Regions from separate parts of the Shewanella sp. HL-SH8 genome, predicted to be linked through region 2. Evidence: predicted binding sites of a transcription regulator. Region 2 holds the regulator's gene; each other region holds the start of a gene.
The links. The regulator sigma-54, encoded in region 2, starts transcription at its own class of promoters, with help from an activator protein. The targets are predictions, from matches to a motif close to GTTGGCACGNNNNTNGNNT.

Region 1 (5,891 bases), 1.7 Mb from region 2:
CCATAGCACAAGAATTAGAAGGTATTCCGCAATTCCGTAAGTATGGTCGTTACACTGCCTATAGCGAAGGTTGGGGTTTATATACTGAATACTTCCCAAAAGAAATGGGCTTATATGCTGATCCTTATTCAGACTTTGGCCGCTTAGCCATGGAATTATGGCGTGCCTGTCGCTTAGTGGTAGATACAGGTATCCACACTAAAAAGTGGACCCGTGAACAAGGTATTGCTTACTACGTTGAAAACACGCCCAATGCAGAGTCTGATGCCATAAAAATGGTTGAACGTCATGTAGTTATGCCTTCACAGGCCACAGCTTATAAAGTGGGGATGATTAAAATCCTTGAGCTACGTGAACACGCCAAGAAACAATTAGGCGACAAGTTCGACATTCGCGACTTCCACACACTCGTTTTACAATACGGACCGTTACCATTAGATGTACTGGAAACTAAAGTGAACCGCTGGGTTAAATCGATTAAGTAACGGCGTTACGATAAGATGAGTTTTTGAAAATAAAGCAGCGACCATGGGTTGTTGCTTTTTTTTACACAAAAAAATAACCCCAGACAAAGTCTGGGGTAAACCAATAAAACTAGGATGATGGTTTCAAAGCTAACATTGTTTTAATTATAAACTGCTGCCAGCCGTGACTCAAAATTTGCGAAGTGGCTGATTTGTACACGCTAATGAAAAGGGGTCATTTCTCAAAATCGTATTTATTCAAATCATTTCGAATCAACTGACATCTATTGTATTCAAATAAGAACAGACTGCAACACCCCCATGGTGAGCAGCAGTTAAACCATTGATTTACCAATTTAGCTTTTACTGCATAACAATCAGCTTAAGCTTTTGATAAAAAACACAAATAAAAAAGCCATGCTGGGCTGCATGGCTTTATTCTATTTTAAGAACAATGTTTTCAAAATTACTTACGTAATTTATACAAATGTTCGAATTTAACGTCCCAATATGGCGATGTACCAATATGGCCTTTAATGAAGTCAATAAAGGCACTAACTTTAGGAGCTAAGTGCTTACGTCTTGGATACACGGCTTGCAAAGGTAAATTGTTGGTCAATTGCCAATCTGTCAGTAAAGGAACTAATGTGCCTTTCTCGATTTCATCTTCCATCAGATAACTGGCAAGATAGGCTATACCTAACCCACTAACGGCTGCTGATTTTAAAGCCGGTGCATTATCAACGCGGAAATTACCTGATACACCAATCTCACAATAATCGTCACCTCGCTTGAACTGCCACATGCTGTGTTCATGCCATTCACCTTGGTAAACTAAGCAATTGTGTTCAACAAGCTGTTCAGGGCGCGATATGTTACCGTGCTTAGCCACATACTCAGGCGATGCTGCTAATAAGAACTGGCACTTCATTAATGGACGAGCCACCATGCCTAAAGGGAGTTGCTCAGACATCGTTAGCAACAAATCTAAGCCTTCACTAACAACATCAACCTTATGGTCCAACAAACTTACCTGCAACTCTAGATCAGGATGTTTAGCCATAAACGCTGGTAATGCAGGGATAAGATGCATGGTACCAAATGATTGTGAGATTCCCACTTTAAGTACGCCACGTGTTGCATCATTCAAATTATGCACACTGGAAACCGCTTGTTCAGCATCGCGCAGCAGCTCTTCACCTTGTAAATAAAGTAAATTACCCGCTTCAGTTAAACTTAAACTACGAGTTGTTCGCTGAATAAGCTGCACGCCTAATTTATGTTCTAAATCAGCTACCTGCGTACTTACTTTAGATTTGGATATTCCAAGGCGTCTTGCAGCAGCACTAAAACTACCTGCACGAGCAACATGGGTAAAAATGGCAATTGGTTCTAACAGTTCTAACATGAAAGTCGCCTTAAGCTGTTACGACATTGAAAACGATTTTCGGCAATTTCTTTACTCACTTTATCTTCCATGAATGTCATATCAATGGAAGCCGTTGGCTTAAATAGCATTATTAAACATTAAATAAATCCAATAGGTTGTAAAGTTACGCCAATTATCCGAAAAACTAGCAAAAATTTAAATAGAGTGCATTTTTCTTATAATTTTTATGAGTATAACAAAAAACTATATCATTGCTCTATATTTATAATTGAGAATTTTTTTATCAGAACAAACTTGCTAGTTTACTTGAAGAGGTGCTGCAGGAAGGTACATAACGGATATAAAAAGCCCCCTGCCAAATAAGCACTAGCAGGGGGAAAGTCAGGTGACATACATAAGACATTGAAACCAATGATTTACAAAGTCTTCCTCAAGTTAACGCGCTTGAGTCGCGTAAAATTTATCGGGTAAGGGAAGTAGAAAAGATTATTCAGATAAAGGCTGCGCCTCTAAACTGGCTAGTTTGTAAGGTGCCAATTGTGGAATATCTTTTCTAAGTTGATTTTCTAGTACCATCAACTTTTCAAAATCGCCGCAGACTTTGTCAGCTCGGCCTTCTAAAGCCTCAGATTGTGATTCCATTTGTAATTCAATATCTTTACCTACATTTTCCATTTTAGTCGCAAAAGCATTCATTTTCTGTTCAAATGATCCACCTTCTGAAGACATGATCTGGCTTCCCATGCTCATCATCAAACTTCCAATTGAGTTTGAAACAATGTTTTCCATTTCTTGCTCAAACTCATCATTAAAGGTTTCTTCTAAAGACGATTCTGTTGAACCAATGAAAAACATATCACCCTGCTGATAAGCCATAGTATCTACACGTTGCTCAATACCATCCATCAATTTATCGATTTGGCTACCGGCTGCGTCACCAAGCAACGGAGTGAGCGCCATTGTAACTGCCTGGGTTGCCAAGGTAACAACTTCACCAACCAGATCTATCACCTCTGGCACCTGACGAGAGACTTCATCAGAGTATTGAGTTAATGTTTTTTGCTGAGCGGCCGTTAATTTTACCGGTTTTCCTTCAACGAATAACTGACCAACTTCAACACGGTATTTTTCTAACCCCTTTTCACTGACCTTAACGGATTTAGGCTCAACAGTTACGTCGTAGTGCAAGGTGACATTACAGCTTTGATCGTTCAAAGACATTTTAGCCATTGCAGGGGTGAACGCGCCGGCAGTAAAAATCAGTCCAGAAAATATAAGGCCCGTTAGTAATTTCTGGCTATTAAGCGTGCTTTTAGTGACTTGATTATGTTGAGTCATTTAATAAATCCTTTTGCTATACGGGAATCACAATTGACTAAGAAGAAGCAGTCAATCAACAATTATTGATAAGTTACTAATGACATAGCATGTTGTGTGCCAAAATTAATAAGCCGCTTTATTTCAGTTACTTAACAAAAAATTAAAGATAACATTAACCGAATAACTTAATTGCATTAGCCAAAAAAACTAAAACTTAGTTAAATTAATCATTTTTATCTAGATTGAAATATGTTTAAAAGATCGAGCGACCTAATTTTTGACAAAGATGTTCTAACATTGCGGTTCCGGCCAATGAATTGCCATTACCGTCTAATTCTGGAGACCAAACGCATACTGACATATCACCAGGGATCACGGCAACAATACCGCCACCGACTCCACTTTTACCCGGCATACCTACCCGATAGGCAAATTCTCCCGCACCATCATATAAACCCGAGGTTGCTAACAGGGCATTGAGTTGCCTTGTTTGTATAGGCGTTATCCATTGTTCACCTGACAAGGTTTTACCGCGATTAGCCAGGTAAAGCATCGACTTAGATAAGTCAGCACAATTCATTTTTAAGGCACAGTAATGAAAGTAGTTTTTAAGTACATTTTCAACTACGCCGTTAAAATTACCAAACGATTTCATTAAGTAAGCAATCGCTGCATTACGCGCACTAAAAGCAAATTCAGAATCAGCCACTACTTTGTCGTAACTTATAGTTGGATTCATACTCAGCTTACGCACCACTTCTAACATTTGATGTTTTGGTGCACTGCTTCTGGTTTGTAACAAATCAGCAATGACTAACGCGCCAGCATTAATAAATGGATTACGCGGTTTACCCCGCTCTAATTCAACTTGAACTAGTGAGTTAAAAGAATGCCCTGACGGTTCTTTGCCTACTCGGCTCCATATTTCATCTTCACGATAAAGATTGAGTGCGAGGGTTAGACTAAATACTTTTGAAATAGATTGGATAGAGAAGGGTTCAAGATAGTCTCCAGCTCCAATTGTTTGACCATCAACTGTGGTTACTGCAATTGCAAGTTTAGTACTATCAATATTGGCTAATGCCGGTATGTAATTGGCTACTTTGCCTTTACCTAAAAGCGGCCGAACACTGTCGACCGCCTCTTGTAATAATGCTTGGTTTAGCAATTAACCCCACCAAATATCATATAAAGTTGTAGCTTCTACATCTTTTACTGGTTTGCTTTTCCAAAAATCAGTAATCACTGCAATGTCTTCATCGGTACATTTACCAATGTGTTGAGTCGCAATAATACCTTGCCATTCTTTATGTCCGCCGCCATGGAAACCTAATTGGCGAGGCTCGATCACTTCATGAATAAATTGATCGATTAAGCTATCAATATCTTGCTCTGACACAGACTCTTCAAACGTCCATTGGATGTCAAAACCAAACTCTTGGAACTCATCAACTCGTAATTTCTTACGTAAACGACGGCTACGATTTGTTGCCATGATACTGTCTCCTAATTTAGACGTTATTAACTAATACGTTCGAACATAATATCCCAAACACCATGGCCTAAGCGATGACCCCGGGCTTCAAATTTTGTTAATGGGCGATAATCTGGTCTTTCAACCACTGTGCCAGTGGCAGATTGGTTTTTAAAACCTTCAGCAACTTGCATTACTTCAAGCATATACTCGCTGTAATTTTCCCAGTCGGTCGCCATATGAAATACGCCACCAATTTTAAGTTTACGGCGAATTAGCTGCGCAAATTCAGGCTGCACTATACGACGTTTATTATGACGTTTTTTGTGCCAAGGATCCGGGAAGAATAACTGCACACGTGATAATGAACCATCTGCAATACTGTGCTCTAGCACTTCCATAGCATCGTGATGATAAACGCGTAAGTTAGTCACTTGCGCTTCACCTGCATCGCCTAAACATGCGCCAACACCTGGTTTATGTACTTCAATGCCTATGTAGTTAAGCTCAGGTGAAGCTTTAGCCATTTGCACTAAAGAGCCACCCATACCGAAACCGATTTCTAATACGGTATCAGCTTCACGGCCAAATACTTGGCTGAGATTTAATGCTTCAGGACTGTAATCAAGCCCCATTGCTGGCCAATGTGATTCAATAGCTTGTGACTGACCTTTAGTTAAACGGCCTTCACGTAATACAAAGCTTCTGATTTTACGAAGGTACTTACCTTCTTCATTAAATTCAGCTGTAGTAACGTCGCTCATTTTTGCCTCTTTATTACAATGGTGCAATTTCCACCGAAACGGCCCGGATCATAATAGTTAATCTTAAATTTTTTATTTCAGCGGCACAGTATACCTAATCTACTAACAATTGTTTATATAAACCTTGTTTGATTATAGGCGTATCGCTACACTGCCCGCATGAAAATAGCAGCCACTTTCGCTGAGCGTATTATCGCTTGGTATGATGTTCACGGTCGTAAAAAATTACCGTGGCAGATCAATAAAACCCCATATAGAGTATGGATTTCAGAGATAATGTTACAACAAACCCAAGTTGCAACAGTGATCCCCTATTACGAAAAATTTATGGCAAGGTTTCCTACCGTTGTCGATTTAGCAAATGCGCCACAGGATGAAGTGCTTCATCTTTGGACCGGCCTTGGCTATTACGCCAGAGCCCGTAACCTGCATAAAGCCGCTATTCATGTTCGCGATGTGTTTAAGGGTGAATTTCCCAT
Region 2 (5,891 bases):
GCAGGCAACGCCGTAGCTAAAGAAGGCGATTTGAAGCAAGAGCTTAAAATTGCTGCCGTAAGTCAACGAGCAGACGTTAAAAATAATCAAATTATTTTTAACGGCCCAGTAAAAATTACCCAAGGCTCGATCAATATCGAAGCCGATGAACTGCGGGCATTTTCAGCTGAAAACGGCCAGACTAAAACGCTCATTGCGACCGGTAACCCTGCTACATTTTCACAAGAACTTGATGATGGTCGCATAGGTACAGCAAGCGCCAATGAAATTCGTTATGACTTAGCAACAACTGGACTGTTATTAACCGGTAACGCTAAGCTAGATCAAGCAGGCAGTAAAGTGACTGGTAACGTGATCCGTTACAATATCAATGCTCAGGAACTTATCGCTGAAAGTACCGGTAAAGGTGAAGATCGTGTTATTACCATTATTCAACCGGAAAATTTCCAAAATGATGAGTCACCAGCACAAAAATTACCTGAAATCCCGTTAAAAAAGCAAGGTAACCAATGACCCAAATTACCTTAACAGCTGAGAACTTAGCCAAAAGCTATAAAAGCCGTCAAGTGGTTAAAAGTGTCAGCTTAACTGTAAAAACAGGCCAAATTGTCGGACTACTTGGTCCCAATGGCGCAGGTAAAACGACCACGTTTTATATGGTTGTTGGTTTAGTCAAAAGTGACCATGGCCGCATTTTAATTGATGACGATGACTTAACTGCTGACCCAATGCATTTACGTGCGCGAAAAGGTATTGGCTATTTACCACAAGAAGCCAGTATTTTTAGAAAGCTCAGTGTGCACGATAATATTATGGCCGTGTTGCAAACCCGAAAATCGATGACTTCGGATGAGCGAATTCAGGAACTGGAGCATCTTTTAGAAGAATTCCATATTACCCATATTCGCGATAGCTTAGGCATGTCGCTATCTGGTGGTGAAAGACGACGGGTAGAAATTGCACGCGCTTTAGCAGCCAATCCTAAATTTATATTGTTAGATGAGCCCTTTGCGGGTGTTGACCCTATTTCAGTGATTGATATTAAGAAAATTATTCTGCAACTCAAACACCGTGGCCTAGGCGTATTAATTACTGATCATAATGTCCGTGAAACACTTGATGTGTGTGAGCGGGCATATATTGTTAGCCAGGGGAATTTGATTGCCGAAGGCACCCCAACTGAAGTACTCAACAATCAGCAAGTTCGAGCAGTATACTTAGGCGAACAATTCAAGCTATAGTTAATCTAAATAGGATCTGAAGCACTTGCTTGGCAAAATGTTTCTGGCGACTAAGTTAATTGATCGTGTATAGGTAAAGTAAAACCATTTGTTAAAAAATTGCGACTATCACTCACTTTAATCAGTGTAGAAAGCCGAATTCTTCTAGGGATCAGCAGTAATGAAAGCTTCACTCCAACTTAAAATGGGTCAGCACCTCACTATGACCCCACAGCTGCAACAAGCTATACGTTTGCTGCAGTTATCATCTTTGGAGTTACAGCAAGAAATTCAACAAGTATTAGATTCCAATCCTTTGCTTGAAATGGAAGATGAATTTTCAGCACTTAGCAACAAAAATGATAACTCAAAAGACCTATCAGAAACTGACTTCAATGAAGTAAGCGCACCTGTAGTCGAAAAAGACACTTCAAATGTCGACACCGCAGAGTCAATGACTAAAGAGCAAATGTCTGAAGACTTGCCAATGGACACTACCTGGGATGAAGTGTACAGCGCCTCCCCAATGGCAAGCCCTGGTTCGGGTTCTGGCAGCATGCCAAATGATGACATGCCCTTCCAAGGTGAAACATCCGAAGGATTATACGAGCATTTAGAATGGCAAAAAAATCTAACGCCTTTTTCTGAAACAGACCTCGCTATTGCCACAGCCATTATTGATGCCATTGATGACACAGGTTATCTCACCCAAAGTACTGAAGATATTTTAGAAGCTATGGGCGATGATTCTGTCGAATTAGACGAAGTCGAAGCGGTACTAAAACGTATACAACATTTCGACCCTCTGGGTGTCGCCTCACGTAGCTTAAGTGAATGTTTATTGATTCAACTTGTTCAGTTTGCCCCAGACACGCCCCATATTGATAATGCCAGAATGTTAATCAAAGATTATTTAGATTTGATTGCTGGACGTGATTTTCGCACACTCATGCGCAAAACTAAGCTAAAAGAAGATGAGCTGCGCGAAGCAATTGAATTAATTCAATCTTTAAATCCACGTCCTGGCACGATGATCACCCCACCGGATGATGAATATGTTATCCCAGACGTGTCAGTGACCAAAAAGAATGGCCGTTGGGTGGTTGAATTGAACCCTGATAACATGCCAAAAATAGGTATTAATCAACAATATGCCGCCATGGCAAAAAGCAGTAAGAGTTCAACAGACACTCAATTTATTCGAGGTCACTTACAAGAAGCCAAATGGTTTATCAAAAGCTTAGAAAGCCGCAGCGACACCCTGCTTAAAGTATCCAATTGTATTGTGCAATTTCAGCAAGGTTTTTTTGAGTACGGTGCTGAAGCCATGAAGCCTATGGTGTTGAATGACATAGCTGAAGCTGTCGAAATGCATGAGTCCACTATTTCGCGTGTCACCACACAAAAGTATATGCACACACCGCGCGGACTGTTCGAACTTAAGTATTTTTTCTCTAGCCATGTCAGTACTGATGATGGCGGAGAATGTTCGTCTACAGCAATTAGAGCTTTTATTAAAAAGCTGGTTGCTGCTGAAAACCAGAAAAAACCACTAAGCGACAGTAAAATGGCAGATCTTCTGGCAGAACAAGGGATTAATGTTGCACGTCGCACCATAGCGAAATACCGCGAAGCGATGATGATCCCTCCCTCAAACCAACGTAAGAGTTTATAATCTACCTAGGCAATTGGAGGATAAATATGCAAATCACCTTAACGGGTCATCATATTGAAATTACTGAATCACTAAGAGAATATGTCACAAGTAAGTTTACAAAACTTGAACGACATTTCGATCAGATCAATAATGTCCACGTAGTATTAAATGTCGAAAAGCAACAACAGATAGCTGAAGCAAAAGTCAGCTTGAATGGAGCTGAGGTATTTGCGACATCTGAACATGCTGATATGTATCACGCTATAGACGCCCTGATTGATAAACTCGATCGTCAGGTCATTAAACACAAAGAGAAATTAACTAAGCATTAATGATGGAACTTAGTACCATCCTGCAGCCGGAATGCACCTCCTGTGCCACACCGGGCAGTAAGAAAAAGGTACTGGAGCTTATCAGCGATTTAGCTGCAGCCCAGTACCCATCCCTCTCTTCACAAGAGATTTTTGAAAGCCTAGTGGCCAGAGAAAAAATGGGTAGCACAGGAATAGGCTCTGGCATTGCAATCCCGCATGGTCGTTTAACGTCCATCGTTCGCCCTATCGCGGTTTTTATAAAGTGCGAAGAAGCGATTTCATTTGATGCTATCGACAAACAACCAGTGGATCTCTTATTTGCATTACTGGTGCCAGCAGACCAGTGTCAGCAACATCTCAGTACCCTATCCTCAATGGCTGAAAAGTTATCGGATAAACATATTCTTAAGCAGTTACGAAAAGCAAGTAACTCAACTGAACTCTATCAGGTTATCACAGCATGAAATTAGTCATTGTATCCGGTCGTTCGGGCTCAGGTAAATCTGTCGCACTTAGGGTACTAGAAGACCTAGGTTACTATTGCGTTGATAACTTACCACTGCCCTTAATTGGACGGCTATTAGAACAGCTTAGAAACACCAATGAACTGGTGGCTATAAGTGTTGATGTTCGAAATATAGAAGAGCAAGGTAAAGTATTACAGCAGCAGCTAGCGTGGTTATCTGACGATACGGAAGTCATAAGCTTTTTTTTACAGGCAAGTGATGAGGCACTACTAAAACGTTACAGTGAAACCCGACGACTACATCCTTTATCGAAAAAGAATATGTCCCTACAAGATGCGATTCAATTTGAAGGTGAGCTACTAGCGCCTATTTCTGAATACGTAGACCATTTTATCGATACATCTAAGCTAAATATTTATCAACTTAGTGATCAAGTACGTGAAATTTTAATGGGCAGTGTTGATAAAGAGTTAGTGATCAATTTTGAGTCATTTGGTTTTAAATATGGCATGCCTGCCGAAGCCGATTTTATGTTTGATGTACGCTTTTTACCTAACCCACATTGGGAAATAGAATTACGCCCCTTTACTGGATTAGATGAACCCGTACAGGAATTTCTTGGCCAGCAACCGCTGGTAAATAAATTCATTTGGCAAATAGAAAACCTATTTGAAACATGGATGCCCCACTTAGAGCGCAATAACCGCAGCTACCTAACCATAGCTATTGGTTGTACTGGTGGCCAGCATCGTTCAGTTTATATCGCCGACCAGCTTGCTAAACGTTTTTCAAGTGGTAAAAAACATGTTGTTCAAGCAAGGCACCGAGAGCTTATAAATAAGCACAAATAATCGCAATAAAGTTACTTGTCGGAACTTAACTAAATGAGTCTTTTACAGCGCCAAGTCATCATATCAAACAAGCTTGGTTTACACGCACGAGCGGCGACCAAACTGGCTATTCTTGCTAATGCATTCAATGCCAATGTTACCCTGATCCAGGGTGATAAAAAGGCCAGCGCCGCCAGTGTTTTAGGCTTATTAATGCTTGAAAGTGGCTTAGGTAAAACCATAGATATCATAGCTGAAGGGCCAGATGCACAATCAGCGCTTGATGCTATATGCGATTTAATTAATGACAAGTTCGAAGAAGGTTGTTGATCCTAATCACTTCCCCCTGCGATTGAATCTACTTTTTCATCATGAACCCACCTTTGCTTTAAGATAACTAACCGTGTTTAATTTAACTTATTGAATTGCTTGCTTAACCAGAGTTAAGTTGAGGTTAAATTAATGCAGTTAGAATAATTTAAATCTCCCTCCGAATTAGTGCAATTGCACCATTATATTGCATACCCTACGACCACCACAGAAACCATAAAACCATAAAGCATTGAAAATAAATAAAAAAATAAATAAAAAAATAGTTGGCACGCTCTTTTCATATAGTAATTAGTACCTACAAAGTGGTACTAGATTTAAAGCTAGCAAGACTTATTGGAGAGAACATTATGCGAAATACACAATTAACCTTAAATACGATTAATACTGTTTTTGGACATACTCTTAAATTGGCTAGCCCAATTTTTACAAAAATTCAGCAACACTACACATTTTTTGCCAATGTTGGTTTTAGTCAATGGGAAGTTGAAAAACGATAAATATCATCATTCAAAAAAGTGGACTTTGATTATGAAAAAATACCTAAGCAATCGTTATCCAGACACACTAATCAATCAAGTGGTTAATCAAGTCACTAACCATAACCGCTTGTTATCAGAAGTAGCCAAGGAATATGGCGTTTCATCTAGAGTGGTATACCAATGGGTAAAATCAACGACTGGACCCGTTGAGGTTAAAAAAGATCTACTCACAGAACAAATAGCCTCTTTACAAAGGCAAATACAAAGCTTAAATAAACAATTGCAAATGATAGCTTAAACCAGTTTCGGCAAGGGTGTTTGGATATATTCAATTATTCCCCAGTAATGGAATATATCAATGCAAACAACAACCACACATAATAATATGGCGCTAGAAGCCTAATAGTGACGCACTAACACCCTTGCCACTTTATTCACACCACAAAAACAGTATTTAGCCTACTTTAATTGTGAGGATACTTTTACCGTTAACACCTGTATTAACGTAATAAGGGTTAGTAAAAACAAGGTTTTAAATACGACTTTTGACTGACTATTATGCAATACTCAATTTTTTCCTCAACAACTCAG
Region 3 (5,891 bases), 450 kb from region 2:
AACTTGAGGCGAGTAACGCAGATGTGGCAATTATTGAAGTATCTCAATTAAGCCAAGCTGATTATGCCAGCCTTACAGGTAACGCCTTAATGTCTGACATTGAATTTATCTTTTTAAGTGAAGGGAAACCCAACCCTAACCTTGATAAATTAATGTCAGAAGGTGCTGGCTACCATTTTAGACAGCCATACGATATGGAACTCATTGATGACACCCTAAGTGATTTCGCTCAAGACTTATTACTAGAATCATCTAAACGCCAGCAGGTATTATCCAGTGAGTTAGATCAATATGGATTACTCGTTGGCTCATCCCGTGCTATGCATAAGCTGTATCGCACTGTTCGCAAAGTCGCGGTGACAGAAAGCAATGTATTAATTGTTGGCGAGAGTGGTGCAGGTAAAGAATTAGTCGCTAACACTATTCATCTTGCAAGTAACAGATCAAACGAACCTTTTATTGCAATTAACTGTGGTGCACTCAGTCCGGAATTAGTCGACAGCGAGCTATTTGGTCACACTAAAGGGGCTTTTACCGGTGCACACCGTGATCATCGTGGGGTATTTGATCAAGCTGAAGGCGGGACGTTATTTCTAGATGAAATTACTGAAATGCCCATTGATCATCAAGTGAAATTATTAAGGGTATTAGAGAATAGCGAATATCGCCCCATTGGCAGTGCCAGTGTAAAAAAGGCCAATGTACGCATTATCGCTGCAACTAATCGTGATCCTGCTAGCGCTATTGAGCATGGTCTTTTTCGTGAGGATTTATACTTCAGACTAGCTCACTTTCCTATTCGCGTTCCACCACTTCGTGATAGAGGTGATGATATTTTCGGGTTGGCAAAACATTTTTTAGCCTATAGAAATGTCGCTGAAAAACTCAATAAAATCTTTACGCCAGAAGCTGTCAGTTTTATTCAACAACAGCGTTGGGCAGGTAATGTGCGTGAGTTAAAGCATGCCATTGAAAGAGCTTATATTCTCGCTGACGATACGATTGACAGAAGTCATTTCAACATACTTGAAACCGAATCTAAGCCAGAAAATACCACAGATAAGATTATAGTACCCGCTGGTATGCGTTTAGATGAAATAGAAAAGGTCGCTATTTATCAAGCGCTAGAGCAAGCTGACGGTAACAAAAATGATACCGCCGAACAACTGGGTATAAGCGTTAAAACCTTGTATAACAAACTCAGTAAGTATGAAGATAAAGGCAGTGCCGATTAACGCCTCAAAATCGGGCTGGTTTTAGGCACAAAAACCTTCAATGATTTCGGCACAACCTCTACCGTGACATCATTAGATTCAAAAAGCTCTCCATCAATCACATAATGTATTTTTTGTTGAGCTGTTAAGTATATTCTTTTAGCTTGGGCATGATGTATTGCATCAGACTCAAGCTTGTTATTAGTTTGGTTCCACAGACGCGTAATCCCAGTAAATAATAAATCGACCAAACTCAGTAGCTGCTCTTGTGATGACTCTGTCGGCTCAATCCAAGTAATATCTAATAGTCCATCAATGATATTAGGCTCGCCATTACCCTGTGCGAGTAAACTGCTGAAAGGTGCTGAATTGGCAATCACTATACTGGTAGTATCAATGGTATGTGTTTTACCATCATCTAATTGCATAGACAAAGATAATGGCTGATTTTCATCAATGGCATCCCATAGGCCACTCAAATAAGCAAACTGACCCGACTCATTTTTTTTATCTCGATTAGCAGTTTCAATCATCTTATGTTCAAAACCAATACCCACTAGCAATAGCATTATCCGTTCATTACATATTGCGGTATCAATAGGTTGATAATGGCCTTGAATCAAAATATCCACGGCTTGAGCAACAGGGATCACCTTACTGCCGACACCAAATAAGGTATGAGCCAAGGCATTTGTCGTCCCCATCGGAATAATACCTAATGTCATTGTGGTGTTTACCAATATCGAAGCAACTTCATTAACCGTACCGTCCCCCCCACAGGCTACAACTATATCTGCCCCGCACTTAACGGCTTCACGGGCTTGTACTGCAGCATCTTTATCTTCTGTCGTCTCAAGCAGCTTTACTCGATAATAGCTCGATAAGGTTTGTTGAATATATTCAGCATCATCTTGCCACTTGCCACCACCCGACACAGGATTAGCAATTAAATAGAGTGTTTTATTAATTTTAATACGATTTTGTTGGTACATTTGGGATACTTTTGTAAATTGCCATTTATTCAAACGAGCGGTATGGCGAATTTCATTAATAGAATGCAACACATCCTCTAAATTACTTTTGCTATCGCGACAAGCAAGATAAGAAGCTAGCACGAGTACTGACCGTCCACGGCCTAGCGCACAATGTACTACAACCTTTTTACCGTTACGAACCTGATTATTTAGCCAATTTATCGCCTGATTAAGTTGTGCTTCCGAGGGGACACTATGATCTAAAACAGGCACATTTAAATAATCAATATCTTCAGCCAATAATGTGCCATCTAATGCATCAAATTCAGCCGTCACATCGAGAATGGCATCAACCCCTTGGGTTTTAAGGTATTCAATATCAGAAGGAAATAGACGGCATGCTAAATAGAGTTGATCTTCAATTTTTTGAATTGCGGGTACTTTATCGTGTTTTCTTGCCCAGGCATTATAAACCTGACACCCCAATAGAAAAGGGACGAATCCCCAGCTGATATACCAAGGAATTGAACCATTTTGTTTTTTACGAAAAACACCACCAGCATTAAACCAATAAGCAAAACTCACTAAACCCAAAGAGAGTGCTAACCAACCAATAAAAAATTTAGCCCATGGTGAATTAAATAACACACACAAAAGCGCAGCTAATAAAGCCCCGCCTGTGTAGTAATACTTAATATTTATCTTGGTTAACATATAAGCGTCCTATTTTAAAAACAACAGAAATCAGCGCATTATTGTGCGCTGCCTAGTATCTTTAACAGTTAGGGTCTTCTGCTTTAAGACCTTCCTTTACGTCTTCACACGCGTCTTCAACTGCATTACCGGCGTCTGTCATCATCTCATCAACTTTTTCACCCGCATTTTCAGCTTTGTTATCAGAGCACGCCATCATGCCTACTGTTGTTAATCCTAATAAAATCATCATGCTTAATTTTTTTAGTAAATTCATATTGATCTCCTTGACCATGAGGCCATTCCATTTGTAGTTTATGTATTAAATTATAAGGCGTCACTTGCATCATGTTATGCCCTAGGTGCTTTACCTCGTATTGCACTTGCTACTAAAGAGATAACAAGTAACACAATAAAAATAAAGAAGATTATTTTCGCAATACCGGCTGCCGTACCAGCAATACCACCAAAACCTAACACCCCTGCAATGATAGCAATAACTAAAAACATCAATGTCCAACCTAACATAAGAAACCTCCTTGAGTATGGGACGATCAATAACGCACAAAAACAAACTAGTATTAATGAACAACTGTTTGTGTTTCATTTAACTACTTTATACCAAGCCAACTTCATGCCAATCTTTAAAAAACCAACTAAGAAACTAATAAATAAAGAAAATAAATTTAAATTCTTTATTTCAATATCATTAACAAACTAAGTTATTGGCAATAATTACCGACAATTCGGTAAGAGTTTCACATTAATTATGGGCAAAGGTGCATTCCAATAAATTATTGGGGATATCGACGAAAAATCGAGGTGGTTACAACAAGATGACGAAGAGGCATTAGAAAAAGTATGAATAAAAAAACGATTGATTAAAGGAAAAACGACCTAAAGTTATAAAGCAGAGTTCCTCTGTATTTTGGCAAAAGAACTCATAAAAAACTCTTTTGTGAGGCGACAATAAAGTTTGCCCGTAAAGAATTTCAACCTATGCTGGGCCATAGTACTACCTAGGACAAGTTGCACGCTAACCTCTTTTAAACCGCCACCTTATCGCTAACGCCGATAGAGCGATACATGTTAGCGAAACTATACTTTGTAAAATTGCCACATACATTATTGGATGCGTGGAAACCTCTTTATCCATCAAAGGTGTTAACTCTCTTACGGACCAAAATGGGAGTGTCATTTGCTTCGTTGAAAAATACAAAGATTTGGCAAGTAATTCAGAATCAATTGGCAGGTATACTGAAACCTTTTGAGACATACAAATCGCATATATAAGAGCAAAAATAAACATGGATAATATGAGAATAACCAAAGGCTTAATCGCGTTGTTTCCATAGTCAGAAATAATTCCATAGAAATATCTAAACCCATTCCTTTTACCTGAGCAACTTTCCTTCTTCAGAATAGATTCCTGCTCTAAATAGAAGAATTCACCTTCCAACTCTCTGTTTCTTTGCTCCTCCATATGTAAGCGAAGTGCTCTAAATGCCGCGATACTGCCATCATCCTCACAAGCGGAAAAGTAAGAGGCGTCAGGGAAAATACTTCCTTGAGGTATTTCTGAATTATAAAAAACTGGAGGAGTGAAAAAAGTAGTTTTTCCAAAGTCAATTGAGTTATGAATTATCCGCCCATGAAAGTATGATTTGCCAAGTGAACAGTTATTAATAGATATAACGTTGACTTTTCTTTCCTGCTCTTCCTTTATATTTCCAACGAAAAAGTTAAACATCTTTCCTAAAGTGGAATTGTTTGCTTTTATATTCCTGACTGTTAAATTTTCTAAATCGATATATGTTTCGATAAAGTGTGCATTTTCAAAAATGAGGTCTAGAATAAGATCTTGTTTAATCTCCAACACATTGCACCGATTACCCAACTCTTTATCTACATTAATGTTTTCAAAGTGAATCGTTTCTAGCTCAGCACCCCCGAACCTAACTTCAGAGGATTCAAATGTGACATTTTTAATAAACACCGAAGATCTTTCATCGTTTTCACATTTATTAGGGAAATAATGCAATTTAGACTCTATCGAACTATCTGTTATTTCGAGACTAATATTAATATTATGAATAAAAATGTTGTGAATATAACTATTTTCGATCCGAAGAGTATGAGAAAAAATACCACTAAGCATGTTTAGGCGTATGTCTTCGTTTGGGGTCTCTGTTAATACTGAATTTTTTACATAAACAGCCCTAAAACAAGAGCTTTCAATTGTAATTCCATTGTAACTTTCGAATTTACAATCTTCTATATGAAGGGAGGCGCCCCGTGATGCACCTTTAATCTTTAACCCATTTCTTACCGTACAGTTTTTGATGATTATACTTTTTACATTTTCATCAGGCACAACCTCATAAGTATCTAAAACTAAAGAATCTAGAGTGATATTAAAATGAGAATCTAGTTTCTTAATTTTTTTTACAATGTACGAGCCCATTTATTTAAATCCCTTTCTAGCTTAGTTTTTGCCTAACAAGACCTAAATAAAGTCCAGCTGAAAATCTTCACGAACCCTAGCTACTTTCCAACCGTTAGTCTTTAATTTTTCAAAGTCCTCGCTTGTCCAATCTATGTTGCTTGTGGCTGTTTTTTTATGGGATTCAGGAATAGCCAAACAAATGAGGTGAGTGGGTCGAGTTAATCCAACATACAGCGTATTTAGCCAATTTTTTTAGAGCCAGTCGCTTCATTAGCTCGCTGCTCCCCAAGAAGATAAGGCTTCAATTGACCAAGTATTGGTCCCCGATTTGTACTTTCAAGCAACAGCGTTGCTGTATGCGTTTGTCCTTTGACCGAATGGATAGTACCAAGCCTAAGATCAATAGTGTCCTCACTATCATTGAATTTATGCCTATATAAATTATTTCTTTCACCCGCACCTTCTTCGAGGTGACTATCAGGAAGATCGACTTCATACCAATCAATAAACTTGATTTTAGATAGATCGATGTCAGCTCTATCAATAAGAGAGCTAATCACCTCG
Region 4 (5,891 bases), 920 kb from region 2:
GCCAAAGCCGTTGTACAACAAGAACTGAAAATGCATCCAGAGCATATTGCAGCCACTATTCGTCAAGGCGTAGATGCTCTGCCAATAAAAGAGCAACGCGTAAAATTAAGATTGCATCCTGATGATGTTGCTTTAGTGATATCTTTATACGGTGAATCACAATTAACCCAAAATGATTGGCATCTAGAAAGTGACCCAAGTTTATCGGTAGGTGATGTATTTATTGATAGTACACGTTCAAATGTTGACTTACGTTTATCACAACGTATTTTACAGGTATTTGGCAGCCTTGATGAACAATCAGCTCAGTTAGCTCGTCAAGTTCAGCTGGCAAAACATGAAGATAGCGTTTATACCACAAAACAAGTTGATACCGACCTATCATCTGTTGATGTTAGTTCTACCCACGACAACAATCATGATAAAAATCACAATGATGATTCAAGCGATGAACATTCGACTGTATCTGAGCCTGACGCCACAGCGTCATTAATCGACAATGTGCCAGAGTCAATTTCTGAAACACCAACTAATACAGTCGGTTCTGCGCAAGCGGCTATAGATAAAGAGCAATCAGACTCACAATCACAATCTCTCGAAGTAGAAGCAATTGACATAGCTTCATCTAAACACGCTGATACGCAAATTACTGAGCAAGGTGAAGTTGATGAAAGACCGCCAACATCAGTTACTGAATAAACTTAAAACCCATCATCTTAAGGTTGCTCCTGTACGCCCTATTGCTAGCGGCCAGTTAGTGCGTGTTGTAGGGTTAACGCTAGAAGCGACTGGGTGTCGTGCACCTGTGGGCAGTTTGTGTTCAATTGAAACTATGGCTGGTGAGCTGACGGCTGAAGTTGTTGGATTTGATGATAAATTATTATATTTAATGCCTGTTGAAGAGCTTCGGGGGGTATTACCTGGCGCAAAAGTGCAGCCTTTAGGTGAGCAAGAAGGCTTAAAAGTAGGCTTAAGTTTGTTGGGCCGCGTATTAGATGGCAGCGGTCAGCCCCTTGATGGGCTGGGCCCATTAACCACAAGTGAACAGGCTTCTCGTCATCCTCCTTATATCAATCCCTTATCTCGACGTGCAATTACCGAGCCTTTAGATGTTGGGGTTCGTGCTATTAATGCCATGTTAACAGTGGGTAAGGGTCAGCGAATGGGCTTATTTGCTGGTTCTGGTGTGGGTAAGAGTGTTTTATTAGGCATGATGACCCGTGGTTCAAATGCCGATGTTATTGTCGTTGGGCTCGTTGGCGAGCGTGGCCGAGAAGTTAAAGAGTTTATAGAAGAGATATTAGGTGATGAAGGACGTGCCCGTTCAGTTGTTGTAGCAGCACCTGCCGATACCTCTCCATTAATGCGCTTGAGGGCATGCGAAACATCGACTCGTATAGCAGAATATTTTCGAGACTTAGGTTATAACGTATTGTTATTAATGGATAGTTTAACCCGTTATGCTCAAGCTCAACGTGAGGTGGCTTTAGCGATTGGTGAGCCGCCCGCAACAAAAGGCTATCCACCTTCCGTGTTTGCTAAGTTGCCTAGATTAGTTGAACGTGCGGGTAATGGTGGCCCAGGTCAGGGGTCTATCACGGCTTTTTATACTGTCTTAACCGAGGGGGATGATTTGCAAGACCCTATTGCTGATGCATCGCGGGCTATCTTAGATGGCCACGTGGTGTTATCGCGTCGGCTTGCTGATTCAGGCCATTATCCGGCTATTGATATAGAGCAATCCATTAGTCGCGTAGCGCCTATGGTGATCAGTGATGAACACTTAGAGGCAATGCGCCGCGTTAAACAAATGTACTCTCTTTATCAACAGAATCGAGATTTGATTTCTATTGGGGCATATTCTCAAGGGAGTGATCCGCGGATTGATAATGCGATTAGGTTACAACCTGCAATGAATGCCTTTTTACGTCAGGGTTATAAAGAAGCGATTAGTTTTGACAGTAGCGCTATTATGATGACGCAAATAGCGGGTCAATGTCAGAATTAATTCAAAGCAATATTTATTCTACTGTTGATTTATCAGGTGTGTTGATTTATTCGGTGTGTTGATAAGAGGTAACCTATGGCAAGTGATCCGTTATTTACCGTTCTCAAATTAGCGACTGAAGCTGAAAGTCAAGCCGCCATGCAGCTTAAGTCGGCGCAATTTGAAAAACAGAAACGGCAAGGTCAGTTAGATGCGCTAAATAACTACCGTCTCGATTACATGAAGCAAATGAAAAGCCAACAAGGGCAAAGTATTAGCGCCAATCAATATCATCAATTTCATCAATTTATTAAACAGGTCGATAGTGCTATTACTCAGCAAGTAACAGCTGTTCAAGATGCTGAATACCAGATAAGTTATCGTCAAACTCATTGGCTTGAAAAACAACAAAAACGTAAAGCCATTGAAATGTTGTTAGCCAACAAAGCAGAAAAAGCACAAGTTGCAGAAACTAAGCGCGAGCAAAAAATGTCTGATGAGTTTGCAATGCAACAATATATTCGCCAGCGCTTAAATAAGTAGCTTTCTTGATAAGACGATAATCAAATTGCAACTATTATGTTGGCACTTTTATTGCTTAGTATCTACTACGTAATAATTAATCGTCATTGAAGTGGCGTTGTGACATTTTATTTAGCGTGTTATTGGGCGGTAGATTAAATACACAAAAGATGATTGATTATCTTCTTTTAGATTGAGTTTGTGGAGCATATATAATGCAACAGATGAGTAATATTCTCTTAACTGGTACGAGTAAGTCTACAGGCTCACAGGCTAAAGATGCTATTCAAGTATCTGAAAGTAAATCATTTATAGATGAATTTAATCAAGCAAGCCAAATGTCTTCTTTTCAATCGGCTAAACTTGTTAATACGAGTAAACAGTCTGAGCAATCTGCAATCACCACTATTGATGTTGACTTATCAGAGCCTCTAGAGGGAACTGATATTGAGCTTATTTTCGCTCAATTAGACATGGCGCAGTCATTTGACAAGTCAAAGGGTGACGGACAAATATTGCCGATATTTGAGGTTAAGGGTGAAAGTAATGTTACAGATGATGGCAGTCTTGATGCTATAACGCAGGCTTTATCTAACATTGATGGCATTGAAAGTGATTTTGACATTTTGGATAATCAAGTCGCTAGTAATGACACTGATAGTGACATTACTAACATAGATCTATTAGAAAATAGCCTGTTTAGTAATATGATTCAATTACCGCTTGAAGGTGAGTCTAATGACGAATTTTTGGCATCATTGTCTGATTCAGAAAAAGAATTGTTGAGTGATTTTTCAACTTTATCAGCAGAACAGTTAATTGCGCTGAGCCATGATGATTTAGTTAACCTTGTAGCTGACTTTAATTTACAAGCTCCGGTGCTTGATGAATCTATTTTAGACTTAGCAGCTAAAAATTTAGAGGTTAAATTGGATCCTATTGCTGCTAATTCACTCAATGATGTCTCTCCAGCGATTACAGGTGTGCCCCTTCAAGCTCCAATGTCTGCTATGGCTAGTGCCAATATGGCTAAAAATATCATTCAAGACAGTGATGCGACTAAATTAACGAATGACTCTTTGGGTCAAAAAAATAATGCTTTATTTAGCTCGGTGGGCACTCAAGATAGTGATAATATTTTGGGCGATAAAGCTCCTAGTCCAGCTAACGTCGTTGAGCCAATGGCTGTGGCGCAGGTTGACTCAAAAACGCCAGCTTCTGCTGAGTCGCTTAAAACAGCTTCTGTTGCAGCGTTAACCAATATAGATAGCGAATTAGCCAAATCAGCTCGTATTGACGTTTTTGGTGCTCCGGATGAAGCGATTGATGTAAAGGCGATGCAAAATCAAAGTAGTTTTACCCCTATTCATAAAAGTGAAGTACCGCAGTTTCAATTATCTTTAAAGCAGCAGGGTGAATCTCAAGTTCAAATGCAGGAGATGATTCAACGTTTTTCACCTGTAATGAAGCAGCAATTGATCACTATGGTGAGTAATGGCATTCAACAGGCGGAAATTCGCCTTGATCCACCTGAGTTAGGTCACTTGACGGTTAAAATTCAGATAAATGGCGATCAAACTCAAGTACAGTTTCATGTTACGCAGTCACAAACTCGTGAATTGATTGAGCAAGCAATCCCTAGATTAAGAGACATGTTAGCGCAAGAAGGATTACAACTTACCGACAGCCAGGTTTCTCAAGGTGGCGGAGGACGGGATGGACAGCCGCAAGACTCATCGGAACGCTATGCTGAACAGCAAGATATGGATGAAAATTCCGCGGTAGAGCATTCAATGTTTCAAAATCATCCAGAGAGTTTACAATCAGGTATAGATTATTACGCTTAAGTCGGTAATCTATAGCATAATTATTATCTTAAAGGTTCATAAGCTAACTAAGCGGTTTATGTTACCCTTATTAGATATTCGCATAGTTGATACGCATAATTTGTTTAGGGATCTCCATGGCTGAAGAGTTAGAGCTTAATGAAGCAAGCAGTGAACCAAAAAAATCAAAAAAATTAATCCTTTTCGGTGGAATTGGGTTAGTTGCAGCACTATTAATTGGGGGGGAGCATGGTTTTTTCTAGGCTCTGACGAGCCTGCTGCAGCTGCTCAAAGTGATGATGTTGGTGCGGTTACCGAATCCTCTTCTCAAGCACCAACTAATGAAGCAAATTATGTCGGTATGCCAAGACCATTTTTGTTCAATTTGCCTGGGGTCGATAGATCTCGTTTAGTTGAAATTAAAGTGCAATTAATGGTGCGTGGCGCTGATGATGAAACTGCAGTTAGAAAGCACATTCCCTTAATTGAAGATGCTTTACTAACCACTTTTAGCGGTGCAGATGTTCAAAAGTTAAGTACACAAGCGGGTAAAGATGAAGTACGTCAATTGGCGTTATTAAGTGTACAAAATACCTTGCAACCTGTTACTGGAAAGCCTCTTGTTGAGAAAGTGCTATTTACTGGTTTTGTGATGCAATAATCCAGATGGATAGAGTTAAGGTGAACATGTGAGTGATTTATTAAGTCAAGACGAGATTGACGCACTATTACATGGTGTTGATGATGTTGATGAGGATGATGGTGATATAGGTGGCGAAGATGCGCGATCTTATGACTTCTCGTCTCAAGATCGTATCGTTCGTGGCCGAATGCCGACACTGGAAATTGTCAATGAACGATTTGCTCGTCATCTACGGATCAGCATGTTTAATATGATGCGCAGAGCGGCAGAAGTGTCTATCAACGGTGTGCAAATGTTAAAGTTTGGCGAATACGTGCATACGTTATTTGTGCCAACTAGCCTAAATATGGTGCGTTTCAGCCCTTTAAAGGGAACTGCGCTAATTACTATGGAAGCGCGCTTAGTCTTTATACTGGTAGATAACTTTTTTGGTGGTGATGGTCGCTTTCATGCAAAAATTGAGGGCCGTGAATTTACGCCGACAGAGCGAAGAATTATTCAGTTATTATTAAAAATCATTTTTGAAGATTATAAAGACGCTTGGGCACCCGTGATGGATGTCGAGTTCGAATATTTGGACTCTGAAGTTAACCCCGCAATGGCTAACATTGTTAGTCCGACAGAAGTGGTAGTGATTAACTCTTTCCATATTGAAGTGGACGGCGGTGGTGGTGATTTCCACATCACGCTGCCTTATTCGATGATAGAGCCTATACGCGAATTACTTGATGCAGGTGTGCAAAGTGATAAACAAGATACCGACATGCGTTGGTCTCAGGCATTACGTGATGAAATTATGGACGTGAAGGTTGGTTTTGACGCCAATATTATTGAACACGAAGTGACGCTTCGTGATGTTATGGGGTTTAAAGCGGGTGATATTATCCCGATAGATTTACCTGAACATATTATG

Region 1: a site for sigma-54 is predicted at 3,278-3,296, ahead of ACRWQN_RS15285 (YggN family protein). Genes of this name have one in related genera too.
Region 3: a site for sigma-54 is predicted at 3,505-3,523, ahead of ACRWQN_RS01850 (DUF1328 domain-containing protein). Genes of this name have one in related genera too.
Region 4: a site for sigma-54 is predicted at 2,569-2,587, ahead of ACRWQN_RS07980 (flagellar hook-length control protein FliK). Genes of this name have one in related genera too.

What each region holds. Positions count from the first base shown of each region.
Region 1 covers NZ_CP195039.1:3,475,629-3,481,519, forward strand. The annotation lists gene ACRWQN_RS15275 (DUF885 domain-containing protein) at 1-485, shown strand, start outside; gene ACRWQN_RS15280 (LysR family transcriptional regulator) at 931-1,872, opposite strand; gene ACRWQN_RS15285 (YggN family protein) at 2,341-3,192, opposite strand; gene glsB (glutaminase B) at 3,428-4,342, opposite strand; gene ACRWQN_RS15295 (50S ribosome-binding protein YggL) at 4,343-4,669, opposite strand; gene trmB (tRNA (guanosine(46)-N7)-methyltransferase TrmB) at 4,696-5,412, opposite strand; gene mutY (A/G-specific adenine glycosylase) at 5,572-5,891, shown strand, end outside.
Region 2 covers NZ_CP195039.1:868,717-874,607, reverse strand. The annotation lists gene lptA (lipopolysaccharide transport periplasmic protein LptA) at 1-513, shown strand, start outside; gene lptB (LPS export ABC transporter ATP-binding protein) at 510-1,241, shown strand; gene ACRWQN_RS03965 (RNA polymerase factor sigma-54) at 1,402-2,895, shown strand; gene hpf (ribosome hibernation promoting factor) at 2,922-3,209, shown strand; gene ptsN (PTS IIA-like nitrogen regulatory protein PtsN) at 3,212-3,655, shown strand; gene rapZ (RNase adapter RapZ) at 3,652-4,509, shown strand; gene ACRWQN_RS03945 (HPr family phosphocarrier protein) at 4,543-4,818, shown strand; gene ACRWQN_RS03940 (hypothetical protein) at 5,169-5,318, shown strand; gene ACRWQN_RS03935 (transposase) at 5,350-5,598, shown strand.
Region 3 covers NZ_CP195039.1:420,037-425,927, reverse strand. The annotation lists gene ACRWQN_RS01865 (sigma-54 interaction domain-containing protein) at 1-1,235, shown strand, start outside; gene ACRWQN_RS01860 (diacylglycerol kinase family protein) at 1,232-2,902, opposite strand; gene ACRWQN_RS01855 (hypothetical protein) at 2,964-3,158, opposite strand; gene ACRWQN_RS01850 (DUF1328 domain-containing protein) at 3,233-3,409, opposite strand; gene ACRWQN_RS01845 (hypothetical protein) at 3,918-5,345, opposite strand; gene ACRWQN_RS01840 (hypothetical protein) at 5,567-5,891, opposite strand, start outside.
Region 4 covers NZ_CP195039.1:1,787,258-1,793,148, forward strand. The annotation lists gene fliH (flagellar assembly protein FliH) at 1-699, shown strand, start outside; gene fliI (flagellar protein export ATPase FliI) at 668-2,008, shown strand; gene fliJ (flagellar export protein FliJ) at 2,084-2,530, shown strand; gene ACRWQN_RS07980 (flagellar hook-length control protein FliK) at 2,725-4,356, shown strand; gene ACRWQN_RS07985 (hypothetical protein) at 4,473-4,598, shown strand; gene fliL (flagellar basal body-associated protein FliL) at 4,568-4,996, shown strand; gene fliM (flagellar motor switch protein FliM) at 5,025-5,891, shown strand, end outside.